One region of the Arthrobacter monumenti genome, then DNA from elsewhere that is predicted to be linked to it. Evidence: predicted binding sites of a transcription regulator. Region 1 holds the regulator's gene; the other holds the start of a gene.
What was found. Region 1 encodes HrcA, which represses chaperone genes, less so after heat shock. Its sites were predicted from a motif close to TTNGCACTCGNNNNNNNCGAGTGCNAA; they were not measured.
Positions count from the first base shown of each region.

Region 2: groL (chaperonin GroEL) is a predicted target of HrcA. The motif match lies at 3,268-3,294, and genes of this name have one in related genera.

Region 1 is NZ_JBTNCY010000009.1:70,228-84,879, forward strand. It holds gene ACX80B_RS14590 (PhoH family protein) at 1-693, opposite strand, end outside; gene ACX80B_RS14595 (GerMN domain-containing protein) at 1,158-1,985, shown strand; gene ACX80B_RS14600 (16S rRNA (uracil(1498)-N(3))-methyltransferase) at 2,014-2,832, opposite strand; gene dnaJ (molecular chaperone DnaJ) at 2,835-3,965, opposite strand; gene hrcA (heat-inducible transcriptional repressor HrcA) at 4,045-5,058, opposite strand; gene ACX80B_RS14615 (DUF3097 domain-containing protein) at 5,244-6,098, shown strand; gene ACX80B_RS14620 (DUF4870 domain-containing protein) at 6,292-6,645, shown strand; gene hemW (radical SAM family heme chaperone HemW) at 6,661-7,890, opposite strand; gene lepA (translation elongation factor 4) at 7,930-9,783, opposite strand; gene rpsT (30S ribosomal protein S20) at 10,050-10,310, shown strand; gene holA (DNA polymerase III subunit delta) at 10,445-11,473, opposite strand; gene ACX80B_RS14645 (ComEC/Rec2 family competence protein) at 11,512-14,178, opposite strand; gene ACX80B_RS14650 (helix-hairpin-helix domain-containing protein) at 14,179-14,652, opposite strand, start outside.
Region 2 is NZ_JBTNCY010000010.1:58,064-72,715, forward strand. It holds gene ACX80B_RS15340 (threonine/serine exporter family protein) at 1-1,298, opposite strand, end outside; gene groL (chaperonin GroEL) at 1,471-3,108, opposite strand; gene ACX80B_RS15350 (ABC transporter substrate-binding protein) at 3,381-4,682, opposite strand; gene ACX80B_RS15355 (cold-shock protein) at 4,699-4,887, opposite strand; gene ACX80B_RS15360 (LytR C-terminal domain-containing protein) at 5,035-5,718, opposite strand; gene ACX80B_RS15365 (DUF3263 domain-containing protein) at 5,760-6,035, opposite strand; gene ACX80B_RS15370 (uracil-DNA glycosylase) at 6,250-6,933, shown strand; gene ACX80B_RS15375 (threonine/serine exporter family protein) at 6,963-8,435, opposite strand; gene ACX80B_RS15380 (lipid II:glycine glycyltransferase FemX) at 8,561-9,631, opposite strand; gene ACX80B_RS15385 (cation diffusion facilitator family transporter) at 9,765-10,772, opposite strand; gene ACX80B_RS15390 (potassium channel family protein) at 10,893-11,774, opposite strand; gene ACX80B_RS15395 (GlsB/YeaQ/YmgE family stress response membrane protein) at 11,932-12,201, shown strand; gene ACX80B_RS15400 (SDR family oxidoreductase) at 12,301-13,155, opposite strand; gene ACX80B_RS15405 (hypothetical protein) at 13,303-13,941, shown strand; gene ACX80B_RS15410 (HpcH/HpaI aldolase family protein) at 13,938-14,652, shown strand, end outside.

The DNA.
Region 1 (14,652 bases):
ATAAGCCAAGGGCGCGACCTCGATGGTCCCCGCCGCCATCAGCCGTGGAATTGAATCCGGATCCATCATGTCGTGCAGGGCATCGTAAAGCGGACGCAGGTAGGGATCGATTTTCTCGTTCAATGATCCAGGCAGGAATCCGAGCCGCTCGCCCGCTTCCACGGCGGGCCGCGTAAGGATGATTCTGTTGACTTCCTTGTGCTGCAGAGCCTGCACAGCTTTCGCCATGGCGAGATACGTCTTGCCTGTACCTGCCGGGCCGATACCGAAGACGACGGTATTGGCGTCGATAGCGTCGACATAGTTCTTCTGGTTGACCGTTTTAGGCCGGATGGTTTTGCCGCGGCTGGACAGAATATTGTGGGTCAGGACATCCGCGGGCCGGCTTGAGGTCTGCTCGCTCAGCATTGTCACCAACTGCTGGAGGAGCTGCGGGGTTATCAGGGTCTGCTTGGCGGCGAGGGTCCGGATCTCTTCGATCAGGCGGACGATCCTGCCTACGTCGGCAGCTGGACCGCCGACAGAGACGTCATTGCCGCGGACGTGAAGACTAACACCGGGGAAGGATTTTTCGATAAACCGCAACGCCTCGTCCTGGGCGCCAAGCGACTGGACCATTTGTTCTGTCGAGTCAAAGGAGACTTTTTCCGTTGACGTGTCAGCCGGGTCGAGGTCGACTGGAAATTCGGTCATATGAGCGGCCGTCGAAGGCCTTTTATCTCCCCTTTAAGTATCGATTAATTAGCAACCGTTGCCACGGTTCAGATTCCACTGCCGTTTCTGCGGCACCGGCTTCCCTTTAATGGTACGGCACAGCCCGCGATTACGCCCGGAGCGAGCGGCAGGTCGGGCCAATAGGTTGCGGTCCGGTTTCAGAAGAATATCAATCAGGTCTCAGTACGGTTGAGATGGGGCAATTAGCCGGTTTTGCCGGTGGACCGTGTGCCAAGCTTGGGAGATCCTCCCGGTGCAAAGGCGCCGGGACTCTGTTCAGGCAAGGAAAGAACGGCACCATCATCGGCAAAATACAGCGGGCACGCGGGGGCGGCACCGGATCAGTGCGCAGCTTCCATGGGTGGCTCGCTACATTGACGATGTCGTCACTTCTGCTGATCGGATGCACCGCAGACGTGGCCGAACCAGTTCAAGAAACTTCGATGCCAGCCCCGTCAGCCGTGGAAGCGCCGGGAGCCAGGTCGTCGGCGCTGTCCAGCGTCCCGCTTGAATCGGCTAAGACTGCAGCGCAGACTCCGGTCTACTGGCTTGGGGAGAGCAGCCGAAGCGTATACCTCTACCGTGAATTCCGGCAGACCGAGAATCGCGGCGATCCGATTACGACCGCCGTTCACGCGATGACAAATCAGCAGCCGCTGGATGAGGATTACTTCAATCCCTGGCGGCCCGCGTCCTCCATCGGCGCTTCCATTTCAGCCAAAAACGTCATCACGGTGGACATCTCCGCCGATGCGTTCGAACAGCCACTTGATGAGGGTATGGCCCGCCGTGCCGTCCAGCAGTTGGTCTATACCGCTACTGCGGCCGCTGCCAGTTTCGGATTGACTGCGCAGAATCAACAGATACAAGTCGTTATCCTGGTCGACGGCCGCACGGGCTATAAGGCGTTCGGGCACATCCGCCTGGGAGAGCCGATGGTGCGTGAGCATTCGCTCGCGGCTCCCGTCTGGATCATCGATCCGCAGGCAGGCACCGTGTACGCCGACAGCAAGGTCGTTGTCAGCGGCCGCGGTGTCTCCCGGAACGGCACTCTTGGCTGGGAGATCAGGGAAGTCGGGACCGGCGCGGAAGAACCGGAATTAGCGGAATACCCGTCCGGTTCCGTGGCCCTTGATGGTGAAGGAATGAACTCCGGTACCTTCAAGTTCTCCGTGACGCTGCCGAGGGGAGCATACGAATTGTCAGTCTTCCAGGGCGAACCCGGTGGCGAACGCGATTTTGTCGACTCCAAGCAATTCAGGGTCGAATAGCCCGGTTTGGACCGGGCGCGTGACGGAACTAGTCCCAGCGGCCCAGCAGATGGCTGAGCACAGAAACGGCTGCGGGGCCGGCTGTCGAGGATCGCAATACATGCGTTCCAAGCCGGACAGGGATGGCACCCGCATCGGTCAATGTCCCGATTTCCTGATTGCTGATGCCGCCTTCGGGACCCACAATGAGCAGGATCTTTGGCACATCTCCTAATCCGGACGTCTCCTGCGGGTGCCCGCTCCGGCCTGCGGCCGCCTGCAGCACCGGCGACGCAGCCGAATCGGCCGACAGTGACGCCATCGTAGCGGTTGCTTCTTCATGCAGTATGAGTGCCAAGTCGGCCAGGGCGGTAAATGCGACGAGTCCGGCGCCGGTTACATGCGGATGCACCTCCGGTACGCGTGCACGGCGCGCCTGCTTGGACGCGGCCTGGACGGTCGCCTGCCATTTGTCCCGGCCCTTGGCCGCTTTCGTGTCTTTCCACCGCACAATGGAACGGTCAGCCTGCCACGGTACGACGGCGTCGATTCCCAACTCGGTGGCCGCTTCAATGGCCAGCTCGTCGCGTCCGCCCTTGGCAAGGGCCTGGACCAGCACCAGTGAAGGCGAAGGCAGAGGTTCATCGAGCACTGACAGAATTCTTACTGGCAGCGCTTCTCCCCCGCCGTCGGCGACTTCTCCGCTGACCCGCCGGCCGGCGCCGTCGACGATGTCCACCGGTTCCCCCGGTGCCAGCCGCTTGACCGTGCGGGCGTGGTGCCCCTCGGGGCCGGCGAGCTGGTAGGTGTCACCGGCCTCCAGCTGCGCCAGTTCAGATGGTGAAGCGAAAAATACGGGGTTGGTCACCCTTAGAGGTTACCGAGCCGGTCCCGGAGTTTCGCGAAGACACCGCTTCCGCTGGATACGAGCTTTCCATCGCTGTACTGCTCATTCCGGGCGGCGGCCAGCTGGCGCAACAGCTCTTCCTGTTCGCCGTCGACCTTGGTGGGGGTTTCCACATGAATATGGACCTTGAGGTCTCCCCTGCCATAGCCGCGCAGGTGGGTGACGCCGAGTCCCTTCAGCGTGATGACTTCGCCGGCCTGGGTGCCGGGCTTGATGCTCAATTCGCGTTCGCCGTCGAAGGTGTCCAGGGTGACGTCGGTACCCAGGGCGGCGGCCGTCATTGGCACGCTCATGGTCGCATGCAGATCATCACCCTCACGGACGAAGTTCTGCTCGCTGTTGACCTTGATTTCAACGTAGAGATCGCCGCTGGGTCCTCCGGCCACGCCGGCCTCGCCCTGCCTGCCCAGTTGGATCCTGGTTCCGGTGGCAACGCCCGCGGGAACCTTCACTGTCAAGGTACGGCGGTTGCGGACACGGCCTTCACCGGCACATTCGTGGCACGGGTCGGTGATGATGGTTCCGAAGCCCTGGCACGATCCACATGGTGCCGTTGTCATGACCTGGCCGAGGATGGAGCGGACCGCGCGCTGGACCTGTCCGCTGCCGCCGCAAATATCGCAGGTGCGCGGGGAGGTGCCGGGGCGGCTGCAACTGCCGTCACAGGTAGGGCAGACGACGGCGGTGTCCACCTCGATCTTCTTGTTGACGCCGAAGACGGCGTCCTTGAGGTCAATCCGTACGGTAATCAGCGCGTCCTGGCCGCGGCGCATACGCGATGCCGGCCCACCGCCTCCGCCGGCGCCGCCGAAGAACGTCTCGAAGATGTCCTGGAAGGCGAATCCTTGGCCGGAGTAGCCGCTGCCGAAGCCGTTGTCCGTACCGTTTTCGTTACCGGTGGTGTCATAAACACGGCGCTTCTGGGGGTCCGAAAGCACCTCGTAGGCATGGGTGACAACCTTGAACTGATCAGCCGCCTCCGGCCCCGAATTAACATCGGGGTGGAGCTTACGCGCCAGCTTGCGGTAGGCCTTCTTGATCTCCTCGGCGCTGGCATCCTGGGACAGGCCCAGTACTTCGTAGTGGTTACTCAACTTCTTTGGTCTCTTCCTGTATTACTGGACACTTGCCTGTGCGGGCCGCGCAGGCATTGCCGTGGAAAGTTCTTCGTGGTCAGCCGGCCAGAATCCTGGACAGATAACGGGCAACAGCACGGACAGCCGCCATCGTGGTTGGATAATCCATCCGGGTAGGTCCGAGGACACCAATTTTGGCCAGTTCATCCGGCCCATAACCAGTGGCCACAACCGAGGCCTCGGTGAGACCGCCGTACCGGTTTTCGTGCCCGATGCGGACGGATACACCTCTGGCGTCCTGTTCCATTTCGGTCAACAGCCGCATCATCACCACCTGCTCCTCCAGGGCCTCGAGGACGGGGCCGATGGAAAGCGGGAAATCTCCGGTGGAACGGGCAAGATTGGCTGTTCCCGCCAATACCATTCTATCCTCGCGGTTGATCCCCGCCAGTTGTTCCAGCGAATTGCCCAGAACAGCTGCGACCGCGCGCTCCGCCGGGGCGCACGTGGCCACTGCTGCGGTAAGCAGCTGGGGCAACGCGACGAGCAGTCTCCCCTTTGTTGCGGACAGGAAAATGCCGCGTAACCGCAGCAGGGTCTCTTCGCCTGCATCGGCCGGCAAAGACACCACACGCTGTTCGACTTTACCGGTGGTCGCGATCAGCACTGCCAGGACCTGACGAGGTGCAAGCAGGACCAACTCTATGTGCCGGACAGCAGCGCTGCCAAGCTGTGGATACTGCACTACTGCGACCTGATTCGTGAGCTGGGACAGCAGCCGCACCGTCCGGTCCAGCACGTCGTCAAGGTCGTCCGCCTGATCCAGGAATGTATGAATGGCACGCCGCTCTGCCGAGGACAGCGGCTTTACAGCCGAAATCCGGTCGACGAACATCCGGTAGCCCTTGTCGGTGGGAATTCGCCCTGCACTGGTGTGCGGGGCGGCGATGAGGCCCTCTTCCTCCAGGGCGGCCATGTCATTACGGATCGTCGCGGAGGAAACACCCAGCTGGTGACGTTCCACAAGGGCTTTAGAGCCGACGGGTTCACGTGAGTGCACGTAGTCTTCGACTATCGCCCGCAGCACTTCGAGCCGGCGCGGTTCACTCACGTTTCACCTCCTCTGACATTGCTTAGCACTCAACATACCCAAGTGCTAAGTCTAATACGTTCATACCCATTGCTAGCATGGGTACGCGCTCGGCTTATTCACCAGGCCGCTGTGGGTTATTGCGGCAAGTAATTCGGTCCGGGCGCACCCCACAGAATCCGGTTCCGGCGAAGAAGGTCGATGATATGTACAGCTATGAATGGGGACCTCAGGACCTGGCCTCCCCCGCCGGCCGTCAGTCCTTGCCGGAGATTGCAGCGGAAAATGGACTAGTGCTGGAAGACGCACAGTCAGGCTGGGTAGGCGCAATCGTCCGGGTGGAAAAGTCGGGCGGCCTCCACGTCCTGACCCTGGAGGACCGCAGGGGTAAAACGCGTTCCTTCCGGCTCGGGTACGGCTTTATGCTCGACGGCAGGCCGGTCAAGGTGGTACCGAAGGCAAAGACCGCGCCGGCGCCGGCGGCCCGAACTGCCTCCGGGTCCGTGAGGGTCGAGGGCCAGCGGGCACGCACAGCCAAGGCCAGCCGGATCTGGGTGGAGGGTAAACACGACGCCGAACTCGTGGAAAAGGTCTGGGGCGACGACCTGCGGATCGAGGGCATCGTCGTCGAACCATTGCACGGTATTGACGACCTTTCGGCGGCAGTGAAGGACTTTGCGCCCGGCCCGCAGCGGCGGTTGGGCATACTGGTTGACCATCTGGTCAACGGCAGCAAGGAGTCATCGATCGCGGCGAAGGCGATGTCCTTGCCGGGTGCGCGAGCCAATGTTCTGATCGTGGGACATCCCTACGTCGATGTGTGGCAGGCGGTGAAGCCGCGGACACTTGGGTTTGCCCAGTGGCCGGACGTGCCTCGCGGCCAGGACTGGAAGACAGGGATCCTGAAGGGCCTGGGCTGGCCGCATGGGGATCATGTAGCGGTCGCCCGCGGTTGGCAGCGGATTCTTGGGTCGGTACATAATTACGCGGATCTGGAGCCGTCGTTGTTGGGCCGGGTCGAGGAAGTTATCGACTTCCTGACCGCAGGTGAGCCGGTCTGAAGTTTGATAGCTTGTCCGCCTTGGCGCACAATAGAGCTTGAGTGCTGTGCGCTTGCAGCTATTCGACAGTGAAGATGTCCGCCGCAAATTGGCGGTCCCTATCAACCTTGAGGTCTGAAAAGTGGCAAATCCCGCACGGGGCGGTTCGCCGGAAGGCAACCAGAGCCGGCCACCCTACGCTCCGTATCAGGGTATGTCGGCGGACGCCCAGCCTTTGACGGCATCCGAAGACCGGCAGTGGGCGACCATGTCCCACTTCGGAGGGATTCTCGGGTTCCTCCCCTCGCTGGTTATCTACCTGGTGATGCGTGACCGCGGACCGTTCACAGCCCAGGAGTCCAAAGAGGCACTCAACTTCACGTTACCGCCAACTATTTTGGCGGTGCTGGCAAACTTGTTGGCCCTGATCGACGGTCTTGGTTCCATTTTCGCCGTCGTTGCGGCTCTGATTTGGCTGGCCTTGACGGTCTTCGCCGTCAAGGCCGGAATCCATGTAAACAAGGGCGAACCTCATCGTTATGCCCTCAACCTGCGGCTGATCAAGTAGTCTCAGGCGGCTGAATCAGTCGGGCAGCAGGCGGCGTACGACAGCGTCGGCCAGCAACCGTCCGTGCAGAGTCAGTATTATCCGGCCGCGGAAAGCCGCCGCCGGTTCGATCAATTCTTCGGCGATCAGCCCAGCGACTTCACCGCGTCCTTCGGCGCTCAACTCCGACATGGGCAGACCTTCGCTCAATCTGGTCTGCAACATCACCCGCTCCACCCGGCGGGTGGATGAATCCAGGGTTTCGCGTCCAGCGGCCGGCGACTGTCCGGCGGCGAGGCGGTTGGCGTACGGAACAGGATGCTTCATGTTCCACCACCGGACTCCACCGACATGTGAATGGGCCCCAGGGCCGATTCCCCACCAGTCATCGCCCCGCCAGTAGGCAAGATTGTGGCGGCATGCCTGACCCGGTTCCCGGCTCCAGTTGCTGACTTCGTACCAATGCATTCCTGCTGAACTGAGCTTCCGCTCGGCAAGCAGATATTTCTCAGCATGGTCGTCCTCATCAATGGCAGGGACCTCCCCGCGGCGCATCTGGGCGGCGAGTTTTGTGCCTTCCTCAATGATGAGCGAGTATGCCGAGATGTGGTCGGGTTGATAGCCAAGGGCAGTATCCAATGACTGCTCCCAATCATCCATCGATTCGCCCGGCGTGCCATAGATCAGATCGATGCTGACTGCCAGGCCGGCCTGACGCGCCCAACCGACGGCTTCGGGAACCCGGCTCGGCTTATGGGTACGGTCAAGAACCTTCAACACATGCGGAACGGCTGACTGCATACCGAACGAGACCCGGGTGAATCCAGCGTTGGCAAGTTGCTGCAGTGATCCGGGAGTTACCGAGTCCGGATTGGCCTCGGTGGTGACCTCGGCGCCGTCTGCCAGCGGCCACAGCTTTGCCGCATGAATGAGCAGTGCTGTCAGGTCCGCCGCGGGCAACAATGTGGGAGTACCGCCGCCGAAGAAGACGGTCTGGAGCGGCCGGCGTGGAAGTCCGGATTCCTCAAGGACACGCGCGGCAAGATCCAATTCCGCCATGGCAGTGCCGGCGTACTCGTCCTGTGAGGCGCCGGAGCCTAATTCCTTAGCCGTATAAGTATTGAAGTCGCAATATCCGCAGCGGACGGCGCAAAACGGAATGTGGATATACAGACCGAAATTCCTGCTGTCGGCTCCCTCCAGAACCTGGGCCGGCAACAGCCCATCGGACGGGGCGGGGTCACCCTCTGGTAAAACGCTTGGCATCGGTCTACTGGTGTTCTGTACGGTCGGGCAACGGCTGGGTCACTTCTTGGCTTTGTCCTTGGAGTCGTCCGAGGATAGGGCGGCGATAAACGCTTCCTGCGGAACCTCGACCCGTCCCACCATCTTCATCCGCTTCTTGCCTTCCTTCTGCTTTTCCAACAGCTTGCGCTTACGCGAGATGTCGCCGCCGTAGCACTTGGCCAGGACGTCTTTGCGGATTGCACGGATATTCTCGCGGGCGATGATCCGTGAGCCAATGGCGGCCTGGATCGGAACCTCGAACTGCTGTCGGGGAATCAGTTCCCGCAGTTTGGCGGTCATCTGTGTTCCGTAGGCATACGCCTTGTCTTTGTGCGTGATCGCGCTGAACGCATCGACCTGTTCGCCCTGGAGAAGGATGTCCACCTTGACGAGATCGGCGGCCTGTTCGCCGTCGGCCTTCCAATCGAGCGATGCGTAGCCACGCGTCTTTGATTTCAAGAAATCGAAGAAATCGAAGACAATTTCGGCCAGCGGAAGCCGGTACTGCAGTTCAACACGTTCCTCCGAGAGGTAGTCCATGCCGTTCATCTGCCCGCGGCGTGCCTGGCATAGCTCCATGATGGAGCCAACGAATTCATTGGGCGCAAGAATGGTGGCCGATACCATCGGTTCCCGCACTTCCATGATTTTGCCGGCCGGAAACTCGCTCGGATTCGTGACGATGATTTGTTGCTTATCCTCAAGCGTGACCTGGTAGACGACGTTCGGCGCCGTTGAAATCAACGCAATATTGGATTCCCGCTCAAGACGCTCGCGGATGATTTCCAAGTGCAGGAGTCCCAGGAATCCGACCCGGAAACCGAAGCCGAGGGCGACCGATGTTTCGGGCTCATAGACGAGTGCCGCATCGTTGAGCTTGAGCTTGTCCAGCGCATCGCGCAGGACAGGGTAGTCTGCGCCGTCCAACGGGTACAGACCCGAGAAGACCATGGGTTTTGGCTCCTGGTAACCGCTGAGCGACTTTGCCGCAGGCTTGGCCAGGTTCGTCACCGTGTCGCCGACCTTGGATTGGCGCACGTCCTTCACACCCGTGATCAGGTAACCGACTTCTCCGACACCAAGGCCGTTGGAAGGCACAGGTTCCGGTGCGCTGACGCCGATTTCCAGCAGCTCGTGGCTCGCTCTTGTCGACATCATCTGGATCCGTTCGCGCGGATGCAGCTTGCCGTCAATCACACGTACGTAGGTCACCACACCGCGGTACGTGTCGTAAACGGAGTCGAAGATCATCGCGCGGGCAGGAGCGTCGGCGTCGCCAACTGGAGCGGGTATCTCGGCCACGATCTTGTCCAGCAGCACTGCCACACCGTCGCCAGTCTTACCGGAGACGCGCAGTACGTCATCCGGTTCTCCGCCGATGAGGTGCGCCAGCTCTTCTGCATACTTATCCGGCTGCGCCGCCGGAAGGTCGATCTTATTGAGCACCGGAATGATGGCAAGATCGTTCTCCATCGCCAGATAGAGATTGGCCAGTGTCTGAGCTTCGATCCCCTGGGCAGCATCCACCAGCAGGACCGCGCCTTCGCAGGCGGCGAGGGAGCGTGACACCTCATATGTGAAGTCGACGTGTCCGGGAGTGTCGATCATGTTCAGTGCGTAGCTGGTCCCATCCAGCTCCCATGGCATCCTGACGGCTTGCGACTTGATCGTGATGCCGCGTTCGCGCTCAATATCCATGCGGTCCAGGTACTGTGCCCGCATGCCGCGGTCACCGACGACGCCGGTCAATTGCAGCATGCGGTCGGCCAGCGTCGACTTCCCGTGGTCGATATGAGCGATGATCGAGAAGTTTCGCAGGATCGCCGGATCGGTTGCGGCGGGCACCGGAGCAGTGCGGGCCAAGGGAGTCACGCAGTGTCCTTACGTTTGAGGGAAAATAGACCGGTCTCCAGTCTCCCACGTCTTGACCGTGCCGTGGTCATAGGGATCGAGGTGCATGATCATTCAGACCGGGTGTGAGCACACATCCATGGACTCTGATAAGCTGTATAGCTGTGTGTCCGCGCAGGTCGTCGGGCACGGCAAGCTGGTCGCCATGGTATCCCCACGCCACTCAGTCGATGTCCAGTTTGAATGCCCTCACTGACCGAAGTCCGCATTACAAAGAGAGTTTATACGTGGCCAATATTAAGTCCCAGAAGAAGCGCGTTCTCACTAACGAGAAGGCCCGCCAGCGCAACAACTCGGTGAAGGCCGAACTGCGTACGGCAATCCGTGCAGTCAAGACTGCGATCCAGTCCTCCGACAAGGAGGCCGCCAGCAGCGCCCAGGCCGCTGCCAGCCGCAAGCTGGACCAGGCCGCCACCAAGGGCGTTATTCACAAGAACAACGCCGCTAACCGCAAGTCAGCTCTTGCGAAGAAGGTTGGCAGCCTCTAAAGGTTTTGCCGCTCAAATCATTGAGCAATGGCTGTGGCCGGCACCAAAGGTGCCGGCCACAGCCATTTAAACCAACCCTGATTGATTGCATATCGAGGCCGGCGACTCCAGCCATCGGCCCCGCCCTCCAGCAGCTAGCGCCGGCTGACCGACGTGGAAATGATGGTAACGGCGCGTTCCAAAGCGTAGACAGGGTCGCGTGCAGCCCCCTTCACCTGGGCATCTGCCTCTGCGACGACTTTGATCGCCTGGATGAGCGCGCCCGGAGTCCATCCGCCGCTGTCTCTTCTGGCTTGGTCAACCTGCCACGGCGCCATCCCAAATTCACGTGCAAGTTGGGCCGAGGGCCCCCTTGAGCCGGCAACTTTGGCCACTGTCCTCAATTTCATGGCCAGCGCGGCGACGAGTGGTACGGGATCCACACCGGTGGCCAGGGCGTGCCTCAGGGCGGACAAGGCCTGCCCGCCCCGTCCGGCCAAGGCTGCATCCGCGACCTTGAATGCAGTCGCCTCAACCCGGCCACCGTAATAGCGTTCGACGACGTCGGCTGTCAGTTGTCCATCGACGTCGGAGAGCAACTGGGAACAGGCCGCCGCCAGCTCGGACAGGTTCGCTCCGACGGCGGCAACGAGTGCCTGTGCCGCCGCAGGCTCAATGCGGCGGCGTGCATCGCGGAACTCGCGGGTTACGAAGTCGATCTTCTCCGCGTCCTTCTTCAGCGGTTGACATTCAACGACTGGCGCTCCATTGGATTTGAGAGCATCCAGCAGTTTCTTCCCCCGCGCTCCCCCGCTGTGATGCAGGACGACGACGGTGCCTTCGGCCGGCTGGGCTGCGTATGCCAAGGCGTCGGTAAGGAATTCATCGTTCATGGATGCCACGGCGGAGACCTCGATGAGTTTCGCCTCACCGAACAGCGATGGATTGGCCGCCATTTCGAGCTGGCCAGCGGCATAGTCGGATGCGTCCAAACGGGTGCGTTCCAGTGCCGGTTCGTGCTCACGGAGCCGCGAGCGGATGCGGTCCAACGCCCGCGTCGCAATATACTCCTCAGGTCCTGCTACCAATACAACCGGTGCAGGTTCGACCTCCCGCCAATCAACTGTCCGGGCAGAGGATTTCGTTCCAGCGGTCTTGCGTGCTGTCTTTGCTCCCGGGCTCAATGGCGCCTCTTTGTTCGTCGGTTTCTCACTTCTCCAGCCTACCTTTCAGACCACATACGCAGGATGTCCGACTGTTTGCCAATGTAGATCCTTCCGTCCTCATCCGTTCTGCCGATGTGCGCACCCACCTGTTTCAGAGCGGAGATGATATCCGGGGCTGGATGCCCATAGTCATTGTCAGCTCCAACGGAAATGAGTGCCATGGCCGGCTGGAGTTCCAAGATCACGGCTGTTCCGCCGTTGTCCGCCCCATGGTGGGCGACTTTGAGGACATCGACGCCTCGTTGGAGGAAGCCACCGCCCAACATCAGCACCCGTGGGGCGCGGGCCAAACGCAGCAGGCGTTGCATCCCGTCCTCTTCAAGATCACCGGTCAGGAGAACTGACAGCGCCGATCCTTCAGCTTGCTTGACCCGGGCGGCGATGACGATGCTGGAATTGTTCTTGGTGCTGACAGGATGGTTGGCGGCCGGCCAGAGCACCTGCCAGTGGACCGGACCATCGTTGCCCTGCTGTCCCCGTTGGGCATGGACAATCTCTACATTGTGTTCCTCGAGCGCGGATACAACGCCAGAAGGCAGTTCGGGATCTGTGGTCGAAATCAGGGCCAGCTTCACCTCACGTCCAGCGAGGACGCCCTGCATGCCCCCGTTGTGGTCGGCATGCATGTGCGTGATGACCAGGACATCCACCGTCGAAATCTCCAGGTCCTGCAGGCATTGATCCATCAGCTCCGGGTCGGGACCGGTGTCGACGACGACCGCCGAATGTGAGCCGGTGCGGATGACGAGTCCATCGCCCTGGCCCACATCGCAGGCCACCACCGACCATTCGGATTCTCCGGGCACCGCACCGGATCCGCTGATCAGTAGGCCGGGACCCACCCCGAAGAGGACACCGAGAACCAACGCGGTGGCGCACCGGTTCAGCCCTGAAGCAGGCTCTCCCGGCGGCAGGCGGACGAGTATGCTTGCGGTCTGGCGCAACCGTGCCGGACTGGACAAGACCCAGAGCGCAGCCAACGAAGCGGTGGACAACGCAGCCATCAGGACCACTCCGGTGGCACCGCCCGGCCAGGGTATGGCCGCCGCCGGAGCAGAGCTGAAAAAGCGGGCGGTCGATCCAACCCACTCGGCGCCGGTGCCGGCGATAGCCATCAGCAACGGGACGAGCGGCGGACACAGGAATAAGGCCAGCACCGCCAGCATCCCGACGATGGTGATGACAGGTATCGCCGGTGCCACCAGTACGTTGGCGAGCACAGAATAGGTAACCAATTGCGGCTGCAGCAACACAATTACCGGGGCGCAGAAGACTTGGGCCGCGACCGGGACAGCTACCGCCTGCGCCGCCCACAACGGCATCCACCTGGCGAGCCATCGTGCACATCTGCCCCCAAAGACGATGAGCCCTGTGGTGGCCAGAACCGAGAGAATGAAGGCGTAGCTGCCGCTTAGCCATGGGTCGTGGGACAGCAGCAGAACGACGGCGATGCAAAGCAGGGAAGGTGAACGCCTGCCGCGTCCGTTCATGACCGCGACGATGCCGATCGTTCCCATCACCGCTGCCCGCAGCACGCTGGGATCGGGACGAACGAGTGTCACAAACGCGAGCAACGCAAATGAGGCCACGGTGGCTGCCAACCAGCGCGGCAGGCGTACGGCATAGCCGCAGAGGAAAACAACGCCGAGAATTATGGCGCAGTTGGCGCCGCTGACTGCTGTCAGGTGTGTCAGGCCGGTGCGTTTCATCGCTTTATCAAGGTCGGCGCCCAGACTGCTGCGGTCCCCCAGCACCATACCGGGCAGAAGCTGCGCGGCATCGGAACTCAGCGTTGCTGCATGGTCCTTGAACGTGCGTCTGATGCCGGTGGTGCGATTATCCCAATGGCTTGCCGGTTCAATGAGGGTTGGGGACGTTTCCGAAAAGAAGAGCGCCTCCACTTCGTCCCCGGCGGTTGCGCCTGCGAGCGCACCAGCACCGCCCACCCGCTGGCCCGTTTGTACCGCCGACCATCGTTCGCCGGCTATGACCAGGACGGGTGTGGCTGCTGAAAATTCGTTGCCATCAACAGTTGCCTCCACAATCGTTGCCTCGATCAGGTATTGGACAGCCCCGCTGAATTTAGCCGGTGAGTCGCTCACGGCCGGGTCGGCGGTGATGAGGAGTTCGGCTGTGATTGTCGAGCCGTCGTGGATGGCCCCGTCAATCGGTCCAGCCGTTCGTTCGGCCGACGTTTCTGCGGCTGAGAAGGAGACAAGGGCCAGACAGAGAAGCGGAACGGCCAACGTGACAACAGCGGTGGCACCCCGCCGGCGTCCTCCCAGCACCAAGGCAACAGCTGCAGTTAGGAGTGCGGCGGATCCGGCACAGTATCCCCAGCCAGGGCTGACCCGAATGAAGACGATGGCGCCCGCCCACGCCATCAGAGCCGCCGGAACGAGTCTCAGGTCCCACGTGCGCTCGGTCCGGTGACCGTCATCGTCCTTTTCGATGGCGGTCACCCGGCGGATTCCGCTCGCCGTTATCGTGGCGAGGGCAGCAACGGCCTTGGCAGGAGGGTCCTGCCGGCGCGCGCTCTGCCTGAGGCCCTGGTGTTCAACCTTTCCTGAACCCGGGCCGCCCTCCTCGGCTTGAGATGTTGTCGGCTGCTGTGCCGACGTGGCCGCGTCGACGAAGCGTTGCCACCTCGATGTTGGGCTCATCTACAGTGTCACGAGCTCCCGGAGGGTCGCCAGCATCTTCTCTCCTATTCCTGACACCGCATCCAACTCGTCAACGGTGGCGAAAGACCCATGTTCTTCACGCCATTCCACAATCCGTCCCGACAGCACCGGTCCTACGCCCGGGAGCGTGGCGAGTAGCTCGGCGCCGGCGGTATTGATGTTGACGGTGGGCGGATCCTCCCCGGCACCGGCCGCACTTCCGGCTGTGCCCGGTTGCGCCCCTTCTGCTGGTCCCGACCCAGCAGGTGCAGGCGCAGGGCCGGCAGACACGTCTGCGCTGGTGGGCACATACAGTTGTTGGCCGTCCTGAATCTGCGCCGCAAGGTTAACCGCGCTCAACTGTGCGTTCGCCGCGGCGCCTCCGGCAGCCGATATGGCTTCATGGATGCGGCTGCCCTTATTAAGACTGACGATTCCGGGCTCCTTAACTGCTCCGGCGACATGGACCACGAT
Region 2 (14,652 bases), on a different contig from region 1:
CAACTGGCAACCAGCCTGGATCCAATACCAACGACAGTGGCGCCAACGGCCGGCGCCAGCAAGTTCCCCACCCCGAGGGCGATGTAACCGTTCATGACGAGCAGGCCAGCCAGTCCGATAGCAGCGGTCGGCAAAACATAGCTGGGCTTCGTTTGCTCCGCGATGGCCAGCATCGCGGAAGCAAGCACCAGCAGAGCACCCAGCAGGAAGGGGCTGATAACCGCGCCCTCTTCGGTAACATCAATCCGTCCCGACCCCAGCAAGGCACCGGTAACGACTCCCACGGCAATGCCGGAAACGAGTCCCCCCAGCACCAGGAACGCTGAGGAGAACCGGCCTGCGGCTGTGACCGGGAAACCGTATATAGCGTCCTGGGTGGCGGAAATAACGCGGCCGGTCGGAAGGAGCAGAATGATGCCGCCGGCCACGATGAATCCGGTACCGGCCGGCAGACCCATCCGCAGTATCGCAATGGCGGCCAGCGTGATGAACGCGGAGCAGGCCGCCATCGTGAAGAATTCCGGCAACCTCCAGCTTCCGAGCTGCCGGGCCAGGAACTGCACGATAAGGGTGATGACGATAGCAGCCATACAATCGACCAGACCACCGCCGAGAACGCCGGTCAGTGCCGACGCCGCCGTTGCACTGGCCGCTATCACCATCCATTTGGCAAACGGCTTCGGCCGGGTCATGATGTCCTGCAACTCCTGCAGGGCCGCCGGGCGGGTCAATTCGCCGGTCGCAATTTTCCTGACCAACTGGTGGATGTAGGCCAAGCCGGCATAGTTCTGTGACCAGGACCGGACCACCCGCATCATGCTGACCGGCTCTGAACTGGTGTCGGGGTAGTTCACCTTCACGGACTGGTTGGTGATGTCGACCTCGATCTCGCGCAATCCATATGCGGCCGCGATAGCGACAATACTTGATTCAGCCTCCAACGCACCGGCTCCGAACCGGAGCATGCCTTCTGCCACGCGCAGTGCCAGATCGACCGTCTCGCGCGAGTCGGTATCCGCAACCGCACGGCTCTTCGCCTGCGCATAGGGGCCGCCGCCAAGACTGTCGACCAAGCTCTGTGGCGGACGCGGCGTCTCACCCCGCACCAGCCGGCGCAGGACGCGGCGGGCGTCGCTCTCGCGGCCCTTTCCTCCGGCCAGCCGTGCCGGAGACGGCCGGCTGCGGGTTATGGAAGGCGGTTTGGCGCTCTGCTGTCCCTGCAAGGTGGACGGGTCCGGCCGTTGGCCGCCGCCGGAAGCAGCGCCTGAGACATTCCCCTTTGAGGACTTGTCCTCCACAGATCACTCCTTCCTGCTGTTCAAAGCCGCGGTCCCGCTGCTGGTTAAGACGTTAGGCGAACACTGCCGGCACTATCCACACCGCCGGCTTAACCGCGTCGGGCGCGGCATCCACAGTGGATGCCGCGCCCTTCGTTGCGCTCGGCTAAACCGAAAGCTGAGCTTGTGGGGACTAGAAGCCGCCCATACCGCCCATGCCGCCCATGTCGTCGCCGCCCGGGGCTCCGCCGCCGCCCTTTTCAGGCTTATCGGCGACAACTGCCTCGGTGGTGAGGAACAGACCGGCGATGGAAGCCGCGTTCTGCAGGGCAGAGCGGGTCACCTTGACCGGGTCGGCCACACCGGCGGCCAGCAGGTCCTCGTACTGGCCGGTTGCTGCGTTGAGTCCGAAGCCAACGTCCAGGCCGCGGACCTTGTCGGCCACAACGCCCGGCTCGAGGCCAGCGTTGAATGCGATCTGCTTCAGCGGAGCATCAATAGCAACCTTGACGATGTTCGCACCGGTTGCCTCGTCGCCCGAAAGCTGCAGGTTGGCGAATGCCTTCACGCCAGCCTGGATCAGAGCCACGCCACCACCGGGGACAATGCCTTCTTCCACAGCCGCCTTGGCGTTGCGGACGGCATCCTCGATGCGGTGCTTGCGCTCCTTGAGCTCCACCTCGGTGGCTGCACCGGCCTTGATAACTGCAACGCCGCCGGCCAGCTTGGCCAGGCGCTCCTGCAGCTTCTCGCGGTCGTAGTCGGAGTCCGAGTTCTCGATCTCGGCGCGGATCTGGCTGACACGGCCGGCGATCTCGTCGGCGTCGCCTGCACCCTCGACGATGGTCGTCTCGTCCTTGGTGACAACGACCTTGCGGGCCTGTCCGAGCATGCTGAGCTCGGCATTGTCCAGTTTCAGGCCGACTTCCTCGGCAATAACCTGGCCACCGGTCAGGATGGCGATGTCCGCCAGCTGAGCCTTGCGGCGGTCACCGAATCCGGGAGCCTTGACGGCTACGGACTTGAAGGTGCCGCGGATCTTGTTCACGACCAGGGTGGCCAGGGCTTCGCCCTCGACGTCCTCGGCGACGATCAGCAGCGGCTTGCCGGACTGCATGACCTTCTCCAGGACGGAAACCATGTCCTTGACGTTGGAGATCTTGGAGTTGACGATCAGGATGTACGGGTCTTCCAGTACGGTTTCCTGGCGGTCGGCATCCGTCACGAAGTAACCGGAGATGTAGCCCTTGTCGAAGCGCATGCCCTCGGTGAGCTCGAGCTCCAGACCAAAGGTGTTGGACTCCTCGACGGTGATGACGCCTTCCTTGCCCACCTTGTCGAGGGCTTCGGCAATCAGGTCACCAATGGCGGTGTCGCCGGCGGAAATCGAAGCCGTGGCAGCAATCTGCTCTTTGGTCTCGATCTCCTTGGCGGAGGCCAGCAGTTCCGTGGTCACTGCTTCAACGGCCTTCTCGATGCCGCGCTTGAGGCTCAGCGGGTCAGCGCCGGCCGCGACGTTGCGCAGGCCTTCCTTGACCAATGCCTGGGCCAGCACGGTGGCCGTCGTCGTACCATCACCGGCGATATCGTCGGTCTTCTTGGCAACTTCCTTGACCAGCTCGGCGCCGATCTTTTCGTACGGGTCGTCCAGCTCGATCTCCTTGGCGATGGAAACACCATCGTTGGTGATCGTCGGAGCGCCCCACTTCTTCTCAAGGACCACGTTGCGGCCACGCGGACCGAGGGTGACCTTGACGGCGTCAGCGAGGATGTTCAGACCCCGCTCGAGGCCACGGCGTGCCTCTTCGTCAAATGCAATCATTTTGGCCATAACGGCTGATGTCCCTCCTGGACAGTTCCACTGTCAGCTATAAAGAGCACAGACCTGCTGCGATGCCCGCGACGGACGGACTGACACGCGGCGATCTCTTTACGCCTCGCGCCGGCCCTCACCACAGAGGTTTACTGTTCCACTCCAGCCCAGCGCTGCTTAGCAGTCAACCGGTAAGAGTGCTAAGCCAAAAATTAGCACTCAGGCCCCCGGAGTGCAAGCTGTGGCGGCGTTGCAGCGCCCTTGTTCGCCGCCCGCGCAACTGGGGCTTCCTATTCCTCCGGATCTGTTTCCCCTGTGGTTGCCGTTATCGTCTTCGTTGCTACCGCCCGGCCGTTCGCGCCGTACTCGTACAGCTGGAACTTCGCCCGGGTAATGTCGCCGTCCGCATCGAAGGTGGTGGGACCGGATTGTCCTCGATAGTCGATCCGTTTGCCCTCGGCCAGCAGGGCAACACACTCCGCGAAGCCGGAACACTCCGTTGCCGCCGGACCGGAGGAAACGGAAGAACCATCCGTGTACTCGTGATTACCCGAGACCGCCAGGAGGTGGGCAGCGATGGACGCCCCGGCGTCGTCATCAGCATCGGCCGCAGCAAGCGCAGCCAGGATAACCGCGTCGTAAGCCTCCGCCGCAAAGGTCAGATGTTCGAGGTCCGGGTTCACCGTGAGGACTCGTCGTTGGAATGGTGTCGACGGCATGCTTCCCGCGAGGATTCCGTGACTGCCCTTCAGCGCTCCGGCCGGCAGCTCCTCGTGATAGTTCCCGGTGGCGGCGCTGCCCAGGAACAACGTCGAAGGTGCTATTCCGGACGCGGTCAGCTGTTCCAGGACGGTCCGCGCTTCACGGGCTATGACGACGACGGCGTCCGGCTTTGCGTCCACGGCCTTCGCGACTGCCTGGCCGGGATCTCCGGCGGTGGAAACCAAGGCCGGCGATGTTACCTTGCCGGCGAGTTCCTCCTTCAGGGCTTCGGTGACAGTGGCGCTATAGGCCGATTCGTCGTGCAGGACCATAACGTCCCGCTTTCCCGTCTTCCATAGCTGATCGGCCAGCGCCGCGCCTTCCAGGACATGGGAAGGATAAGTGCGGAAGTAGAAGCCCCCGGAGGAATAGTCACTCAAAGCCGCTGCACCATTGGAAGGGGAAATCAGTACCGTCCCGGCATCGCTCAACATGTCGGCTGCTGCAGGCGCATGCGAGGAATCAGTGGGGCCGATGACGACGTCGGCGCCGCCGTCAATAAAGTCCTGCGCGGCCACAACCGCGGCCTCGCCACCCTGCGAAGGAAGCAGTTTCACCGGCTGGCCGTTGAGCCCGCCTGCATCATTGATTTCCCTGACGGCCAACTGCACCGCTGCCCGCTGGGAGTCGTTCAGGAACTTCTGCTCTCCGGTACTTTCCAGGATCATCCCGATTTTCAGCACACCGTTGCCTTTGGCCTGCGTATCGGCGATTCTGAGATTCGGCTGTGGCTGACCGCATCCAGACATACCCACCGCCAACGCGGCCACCATCGCCACGGTTGCGGAGGCGTTGACCACCCTGTTCCGGCCTGTTTTTACGGCTGCCATGGCGTGACCAGGCCGCTCAGAGCGGCCTTACGCTTTCGGCCTGCGGGCCTTTATGGCCCTCGGCGATATCAAACTGGACGCGCTGTCCTTCATTGAGGGCACGATCCCCGTCCATTTCGATAGCCGACCAATGAACAAACACTTCGGAACCGTCCTCATCGACACTGATGAAGCCGTACCCCTTTTCCGCGTTGAACCATTTCACAGTTCCCTGCGCCGTACCTTCTCCAGACTGTCATGCCCCGTTGCGGCGGTCTCACTGACCGGGGCATGCAATCACTTTATTCGCCGGTCCCCGGAAACGACGGCGGCGGCGCGCGGAACGTTATCGAGGCGTAACGATTCAGCGGCTTTAGCTAAAGCCGGGTCCGAGCACTACGGTCAGCGGTTGCTGAAAATCGGCAGTATCCACAAGCTGCTCAATCCCCAGCGAACCCGCAATTGCCTGCGCGTTGGCCAACTGATCGGGACCGTTGTAAAAGACCACGGAACTTGCCTGCGGTGCGCCGGCCCAATTACCCGTGAACGTGACCGGCCATCCGGAGGCGGTCAGCCGGCTGCTGGCGTTGCCGGCCAAACCGGGCACGGTCGTTGAATTCAGAACGACGACGCCAGTGGTCTTGTCGACCGCCGCAGCCTCCGGCGAAGGTTCGGCAGACTCTGAAGGCGCTTCCGACTCCGCCGGCTCTTCCGTCTCCTCAGCGGGGGCTTCGCTCACCGCCGGGGCCGCACCGCCCTCGGGCTCCTCGCTGGGCCCGGACGATTGCTTGTTCTCGTCGTCGTTGATCGCTTCCACAGGTTCGTCGGTAGCCTGCGAAGCCGCGCCCTGGGTCGCAACCGGTTGGGAGCCGCCCGGAAGATTGAGGTTGGGAAGGACGAAGTATGCCACGGCGCCGATCAAGAGGGCGATCACACCTGCCGAGATGACGATCGCCAGTCCCCCGCCCTTCGGCTGTTCCATCCGTTCGCGGTGAACTCCCTGACGCGATGAGGATTCCGGGACCCGGTCAAACTCGTCCCGAGGGTAATTGCTCATAGTCGGCTGATGTCCTTGTGATTGCTGGCTGCTGCGGTGGCTTACGCCTCGTTTCCAAGCCGCCGTGCAGTACGTGCGCGTTGACGAGACGTACGTAGTCTACGCAATCTCTTGACCAGCATGGGATCGTGGGCCAGTGCGGCCTCGGTATCGATCAGCGCGTTCAGGATCTGATAATAATGCGTGGCTGACAAGTCGAACAGCTCCCGGATGGCCTGTTCCTTGGCCCCGGCGTACTTCCACCACTGCCGTTCAAGGGCGAGCATCCGCTGCTCCCGCTCGCCTAAGTCGCTGTCCGGATTGTATTCAGTGTCAATGGAAAAAGCCTTAGCCGTGCCGGCCCCCGGGGATACTGCCGGTTGGGATCCGGATGCCTGAGCTGCTGCCACGACACACTCCATCATTGTTTTCCGCCATGAATTACCTCCCCATGGTAGTTGGAAATAACAGCCGTGTCATTCGTACCGGCGCGCCGCCCGCGGTGCCGGGCGCAACTCGCCTGTACCCGCCGCCATCGGCAATGATGGAAATATGCACGACGACGGCACTGACCTTTCAGAGGTGATGGCACCGGACTGGGCCGAGGCATTGGCACCGGTCGAGCAGGATATCCACGCGATGGGAGAGTTCCTGCGGGAAGAGCTCAGAATGGGTTACCAGTACCTGCCGGCCGGTGGACACGTCCTCCGGGCCTTTCAACGTCCGCTCGCCAACGTCAAGGTCCTGATCGTCGGCCAGGATCCGTATCCGACGCCGGGACACTCCATCGGCCTGGCGTTTTCGGTCGAACCGCATGTCCGGCCGCTGCCGCGGAGCCTGAACAACATGTACAAGGAACTGCATGCGGATCTAGGCATTGAACCCGCCCCGCATGGCGACCTTAGCGCGTGGAGTGATCAAGGTGTGCTGCTCCTGAACCGGGTGCTCACCGTCCGTCCGGGTGAGACCGGATCACACCGCCGCAAGGGTTGGGAAGCGATCACCGAAGCTGCTATCCAGGCTGTTCTGGGACGCAATCAGCCGCTGGTGGCCATCCTCTGGGGCCGGGATGCGCAAAAACTCGTTCCGTTGCTCGGCGATACGCCGCGGATCGAATCCGCCCATCCGAGTCCGCTGTCGGCTTCACGCGGCTTCTTCGGCTCACGGCCGTTCAGCCGGGCCAACGAACTCCTGCAGGCGCAAGGAGCCGGGCCGGTGGACTGGCGCCTGCGCTGAACTGAGCTACCGCCGCCGTCCGAACTGAGTTACCGGCGTCGTCCGCGGCGCCGCTCATTGGCACCCATACCCTTGGTGACCGGGTTGGCGAGGTTGTCGCCGAGGACCACGCCGCCGGCAATCGCAAGGATGACCGTCAGTGCATTGAAAATTCCCAACGGCCCGTTCAGGCTTCCGGTTTCCTCGATCGTGAAGATGTACATGGACCGGAAAATCAGCAGTCCGGGCAGCAGGTAGAGCACCGCGGGTACAGCCACCACAAGCTGCGGGGAACGCAGCCGCAAGGCGACAATCCTGGCGGCAAAACCAATCACCACCGCCGCCATCGCCGGTGCCAACCGCTCGCCGATGCCCAGGTTCAAGGCGGCTGAATAGACGAAGTACCCGAGGACTGCCACCAGTCCAGTGGGCAGCAGCAGGGTGGCCTTGCTCTGTTCGATAACGGCAATCATCGCGCCGGCGATCAGCACCAGCAGGGTCAATACCCAGAAATTGTAGAGCGGCGGCGTTGCCTCGGTAACGTCGAGGCGCGGCAGGCCCATCATCACACCGCCGACCAGGCCCACGGCAATTCCCGACACCACGGCTCCGAAGGTCAAAAATGCCGAGAGCAGGCGTCCTGCAGCGGTGACGGGATACCCGTTGATCGCATCCTGCACGGCGGAGACGAGCCGGCCGGAGGGCAGCAGCAATAGAATGCCGCCAGCGATCACCAGTCCTGGCGAGATCGGCATGGTTAACCACCAGCACAGCAGAGCGATAAACGTGACAACGGCGGAACTGGCTGCGGTGGTGAAGAACTCCGGCACCCGCCACCGTCCCAGCTGCCGGGCGAGGATGTTGACGAGGATTGTACTGCCGAAGGCCACAGCAGAGGCAGTCATTCCGCCACCGATAATGGCGACAATCACCGCCCCGAAGATTCCGACGGCGAAAGTCACCATCCATTTTGCGAACGGCTTCGGGCTGGTGGTGATCTCCCCCAGACGGTTGGCTGCCTCGCCGCGGGTCATGTCGCCGTCGATAATCTCCGTAACCAACTGATGCACCAGCGACAGGCCGGCATAGTTATTGGTCCACGAGCGGACCACCCGCATCACGGTGATCGGGGTGCGGTCCTTCGGGGCGTAGTTGATCACCACTGACTGGTTGGTGATGTCCACCTCAACGTTGCGCAGACCCAGCGACGCGGTGACGGCGATGATGCTGGTCTCCACTTCGAGCGCGCCGGCACCGTAGCGGAACATGGACTCGGCCAGGTTCAGGGCAAAGTCGAGGGTCTTCCGGGCATTGGCGTCAACCCCGCCGACCTGGATGGTGGGGTTGGCGTATGGACTGCCAACCAACCGGTCCACGAGACTCATTGGTGCCGTCGGCGGCGACTCGCCCTGCACCAGTTTGCGGAGCATCTGCCGGGCCGGATAATTCGTCCGCGGCTGCGAGACCGCCTGCACCGGCCGTGTTCCACCCGTGGCAGGATTCGTTTCCTGGGGAAGCGCCATCTTGTCTGGAGCTGGCCGCTTGCCCTTCCGTGTGCGGCCGGGCGTCTTATCCTCCAAGAACCCCTCCTCAGTGCTGCTTGGGTACCGCCGGCAACGTCACGTTCCGGCCGGCAATACCGTCATTTTTAATAGAATGGCTGGTGATGTTTCCGCCAATACACTTGGCGGGCAACACGCTCACCGATAGTGCTCCAAACACGGTACTTCACGGGACTAATCACGCGGTCATAGCAACCTACGAAATCGGTGACAGTTTTGGTGAAGCTGGTCTTGAACAAGCCCAGACCGTACTGCGGGTGGTCCTTGTCCTTGCGCCTGGCCGCCGGCGGCGTTCCACAGAAATCATACTCCGTCACGCCCAGTTCCTTGAGCTGGCTAATCGCCGTCCACTGCAGCAGGTGGGAGTCACCGTACTGCGAGCGCCGCGGCGTCGAACCGCCGTCTTTATAGGTGCCCTTGTAGCCGTACTTAATCACGAACGCACCGACCGACGGTTGACCGTCCTCGTAAACGAACAGCATGCGGCCGAAGCCGGCGTCAACGAACTTCCGCCAGAAGGTCCGGTAGTACTCGAAGGACCGCAGCGTTGCCGTCAGCTGACCCTGCTGTGCCTGGCCCATCAGCCCGAACATGGCCCGGAAGTTTTCCTCCGTCGGTTCCATGTTGTGCACTTCAACACCCTCACGGATGGCACGGCGGACGGCGTTCCGGCCGCGGGAGTGCAGGTTTTTCAGCAGCTCCTCCGGTTCCGGGCTGACGTCCAGCAGCGCCGTCGAATCATTGGGTTGAATATTGAAGGTTTTGAGCAGACCGGACCGGATAAAGAATGCGCGGATTTCTTCCGTGGCGACGACGTCGGGCTCCACCTTGACTGCGAAGACGTTGAGCCGGAGCCGCTTCACCAGCGCCGCCGCCGCATCCGTAATGTCCGGCACATCGGCCGGTTCCGCGACGTCCGGTCCCTTGATCATGTACCAGAGGCTTCCGAGTCCCGGAAAGGCCTTTTCCAGCACCAGGTTGTAGCTGGTGTAGGGACCTTCGAATACGAGATGTACCGGACGCCATCCCTGCAACTGCTTCACCTCGGCGAAGGGCGTCGACTGGAGTACATTGCCGCCGTTCGGATTCGAGGTGACGTGTGAATCCCAGTCGGCGATCTCGTCGGCAGTGGCCAGTCGTGCGGAAAATTCGGGCACAGTTCCTCGCTTCGCTTCTTTCAGCCATTGATTTCATTCCAGCTGCGCTGGTGGCACGGCGTTGCGCCTTCGTCATCGCCTTGGCTCTGTCCAGCTTCTGTCGCCGACAGGCCCCGCACAAATCGTACTCTGTCTAGCGCTCTCCCCAGGCGGCAGTCAATCCTGGGAGAAATTCCTCAGGCAGTTCCGCAACCGGGACGATCACCATGTCCTGGACCTTCCAATCCATCTCAATGCAGGCTTTCCGTGCTTGCTCGAGGTGTCTCATTGACGGAGCCAGTTCCTTGTTGGGCACCACGAACGACTCGACATGGAACACGTGGCCTTCATCACGAATTCGGGATTCAGCTTCCGCCACCCAGTCCAGGGCACCAAGGTAAGCATCGATACGGTCGCTGAGCGGGTGCGGTTCTGAGTCGTCGTAGGTCCGGGCCCGGGTGTCGACCAGCCCTCCCACGGCACCCCGCAGGTTCCGGATCCCGTCGTTCAAAATACTCGCGGAGATGATCAGCGCAGCCACGGAATCCGCCCACCACCAGCCAATGCCGATACCTGCCACGCCGACTGCTGCCGCAACGGCGGTCATCCAGTCCGCCTTGTTCATATCCGCATCCGCGTACAGCACCTTGTCGTGCAGCTTCTTGGCAAGTTTCATCTTGACCATGCCCAGATACACCGGCGGCGCAGCAGTCAACGCCATCGCACCGATCATCAGCCAGCCCAGCCAGAACGTTTGCCCGAACAGAGTGATGCCGCCAATGGTCGGATGCTCCGCGGTGATCAGCGCGATACCGGAGTCGACCACCAGATAGCCACCCATAACCAGCAGGGCAACGGCGGCAACCAGATGGGCAATCCCGACGGAGCGATGGAATCCATAAGGGTGCTGCTCGGTTGGAGCGCGCCGGATGATGCGGCATGCCACGAGGAAAGCAATTGGTGGCAGGAACGACAGCAGATCTTCGATCCAGGCCGCTTTCATAGCCTGCGAGTTACCCAGCACAAGGTAAACGATGACGACCGCAACGATAAGGAAGGAGATGGTGATCCATTCCCATTTGATCGCTTTGCGCAGCGCCGCCTGCTGCTCCTCTGGAAGCTCGGTATGGCCGAAACGGGCAGTCTTGCCTTCCTGGCTCATGATGCCAGCCTCTGACTTCCCGGCATTTCTCCGGTCACCTCCGAAAACCAATTTTGGCGCGGCTGCTGCTCCGCACTCTAGCAGAACCAGTCAGCATACTGTCGTTATCGAAATGGCAGTTCAGCTCGTCGATCCGTACGTATATCCATGGTCCGCAGCAAATGATTTAAAGACCTCCTTGGTAGTGTCGCCTTTTGCGATGAATTTGCCGCTCATATATTCGGCCAGATCGTCCAATGCTTCGGACATGACCAGACCTCCGAGGCGGATATCGGGCCGTTGTGAAAGTCGCGCTTCTTCGCACAATTCCGACGCAAAGAAAATCATTGCAGGCAACGAAGTTTCCGCCTGCGCTTCGGGAAAGTAATATGTTTCAGCATTCTGCGTCAGGTCCACACGGACTTGGACGATATCCGTAGCCAAGGTCTCCAACAACTGGCTGCCGATCGCTGAATCCACATCGCTCAACTGGCTGGCGTAGTCGGCCCTTCGCAGCAGGTTCAGCCGGACAGCCAGGGCCCGGCGCCGGGCAAGCGCCGGATAAATCTGCATGAACCAGGACACCGCTGCCGTAAGCAGGGCAAAGCCGGTAATGGCCTGCAGCGGTGACGCCAACCGCAACCAATTGTCGACGGCGACAACGTCCCCGTAGCCGAGTGTTCCAAGGGTGACCAAAGAAACATAAAACGCCTCGGCTATGTCCGCGTATCTGGACTCATCAAGACCCGGAGCATAAGAAAATCCTTGCGGAATATGCGGATAGTAAATCAACGCCCACCCAACGGTTTGCAATAAAGCCCAGATCCCGATTACCGACACCACGGCCAGCGGACCGGTAAACGGTCCAGGCTTGCGTTTCAGGCTCCTCGAAATCCACCACACCGACGTGACCACCATCCGGCTCAGTCCGCCGCGCCCACTGGGATGCAGCAAGGTCTGGAAAACGTCGTTCAACCCCACCGCGGCCACGACAATTCCGAGAATCGTAAACAACCACTCCATGCAAAGACTGTAATCGTATTGACCCCATAAAACCGTGCATTAAGAAGTATCCTTAGTACACGTGGGAAATCGACTTGATTCCCACCTCTACCACGTCGCCAAAGCGTGACGCGGTCAGGGTAATTCAGGTAGCAGTATCCATTAAGGAGTAGGACACATGGGTATCATCGGGTTCCTGATTCTTGGCCTCATTATGGGAGCGCTGGCCAAGCTCATCCTGCCTGGAAAGCAAGGCGGCGGCTGGATTGCCACCTTGGTGCTGGGCGTACTTGGGGCCCTCCTCGGAGGATGGCTCGGATCAGCAATCTTCGGGGTCGGACTCGAAGAATTCTGGTCGCTCCAGACCTGGCTCGTCGCGCTGGTCGGAGCACTGGTGGTCCTCGGTATTTGGGGATTCATCACCAACCGCGGCCACGCCCGGACCTAACCGCACGCTGGCTCACCGTCACGTGGCCCCCGGCCCATCGGACCGGGGGCCACGTCCTGCCTTTACCATCTCGTATCGATCAGACGCCTGTCGCAGAGATCAGGACTTCCCACCCTCAAGGAACTGCCGGAAAGTCAACGGGGTCCGCCCGGTAAGTGCCTCGAGATCACCGCTGACTCCGTCCAGCTCTCCCTTGGCGACAGCCGTATACGTACTGACCCAGGCATCGTACTGCCAGCCCGGTGCGTCCCACTTCTTCCGGGATTCGTAGGCCTCTTCCACGGTTTCGTTGTAATAACCCACATCCCTGCCGGTCACGTCGCTGATGGTTGCGGCGATCTCGGCGAAGGTCAGGGCCTCCGGCCCAGTGAGATTGTAGGTCCGGCCGGCATGCGGACCCGGATCCTGAAGTACGACGGCGGCGGCAAGGGCAATATCGTCCCTCGCCACAGCAGACACCCGGCCGTGATTGCCTGGGCCGCGGATAACGCCGTCATCGCCGGCCAACATAGGCATGATGTCCTGGTAGAAGTTGTTCCTCAGGAAGGTGAACCCAAGGCCGCTTCCACGGATGTGCTCCTCCGTTGCCCAATGGTCCCGGCCCAGTGTGAACGTCGCATCCGTGGCGGCGCCAAGAAAGGACGTGTAAACAATATGTTCGACGCCGGCATCCTTCGCCGCGTCGATGAAGGTCCTGTGCTGGGTCACGCGGTCGGCGGTTTCCGAGGCGGAGACCATGAACAACACTTTCACGCCGGACAGCGCCGTTTCGGCCGAATCCCTGTCCGAATAAGTGGCACGCACTGTGGCCGCACCCGGCAGTTGCGGAGCGCGGCTGATGTCGCGCACCGGCAACCGCTGCTGCAGTCCGGCGTCGGACAGGATCTGCGCCACACGGCCTCCCAGAGCGCCGGTGGATCCGGTTACTGCGATATCGGCTACCTTCTCAACCATGAAGTTCCTCTCCTGCGTTGGCTCTACCGATGCGAACAACCCGTCGGCTGCATCAATTCCGCCGACGGTACCGCATCCCGTCCAGCTTGACATCACCGCCGGACCGGGAAAACTGGAAGCATTACCGTGGGAGGGGAGGCAGGCACTGTGAAGGAGCCAGAGTCGCCGCGCTTTCTCGCTTCGGGGCAATGGGTGGACCAGGACGAACCGGAAGGCCACGGACTGCACTTCGGCTTGAATTGGCGGCGCGACCGCAAAGCCCGCATCCAGCGGTCCTGGGAGGAAACGTTTGCCCTCCACGACGAGATTTTCCGCCGCTGGTCGGAATACGAACTGGATCTGGAAAAGCTGATTGACTACCCCGTGATGACGGACCTTCGCGAGCCGCATACAGTGGCTATGGTCAAGGCGATGCGCGCTGCCGGCAGACTGAGGCCCGGTTCCGCAGCCGGCCATCACGAGGAAGCCGCCGGCAGCGAGTACGGACATGCGGTGCGCGAATTCGAGGAGGCATTCCTGATTGCCGAAGCGGAAGCGAAGCGGGTCAAGCGCGGACATTTCACACCCGATGAACAGCAGCGGTTGCTGACGGCCCGCCAATTGCTCAACGTGGCCGCTGATGAGGCGAGCTCGCCCGGGGAAAGACAAGGTGCCTACCGGCAGTTGCGGAAGGCGGTTGACGGACTGATCGCCATCCCCGAAAAGGCCCTCGCCGCTCTCGAAGCCCGCCACGAGCTGCGGCGGCGCGCCACCGAAACAGCACAGGAACTGGACGATTCCCCATGACCCAAAGCGACACTCCATTGCTGGGCGGGTGGTCGATGCTGGCCAGCTCCGCCGTCGTCGAACTTCTGCTGCGCTCCGGCTTCGACTGGGTGTGCTTGGATGCCCAGCACGGCCAGTACGACGACGGCGCTGTCACCGAGGCAATGGCGATGACACGGCAGCTGGAGACACCGGTCCTGGTGCGGGTGGCGGCCAACGACGCCGCCCTGATCGGCCGTACGCTCGATGCCGGGGCGGCGGGCGTCATCGTTCCGATGGTCAATTCCGCAGCCGAAGCGGAACGGGCCGTGCGCGCCTGCCTGTACCCGCCCTCCGGGGACCGCAGCCGGGGGCCGTTCGAGGTCCACCGCGGCCGCGGCTTCCCATCAGTCGAGCAAGCCAACGCGTCGGTTCAGGTCGGGGTCATGGTGGAAACCGCCCGGGCGCTGCGCAACCTCGAAGAAATTGCAGCAGTACCCGGGATCGGCTTCATCTTCGTCGGTCCGCTCGATCTCTCCATCGACCTGGGCACCACCATCGATGGCCTGCTGGTCGGAGACGGTGAAGGCATCCCAGACGGCGAGCGCCATCCCGGACCGGGCGGGCATCATCTTGAGCGGGTTGTCCGCGTCTGCCGGGAGCATGGCATCGGGAGCGGCGTCTTCACCACCAATCCGGACCACCTTGAGTCGTTCAGGGCCATGGGCTTCGGCCGGATTGCGGCGGCCACGG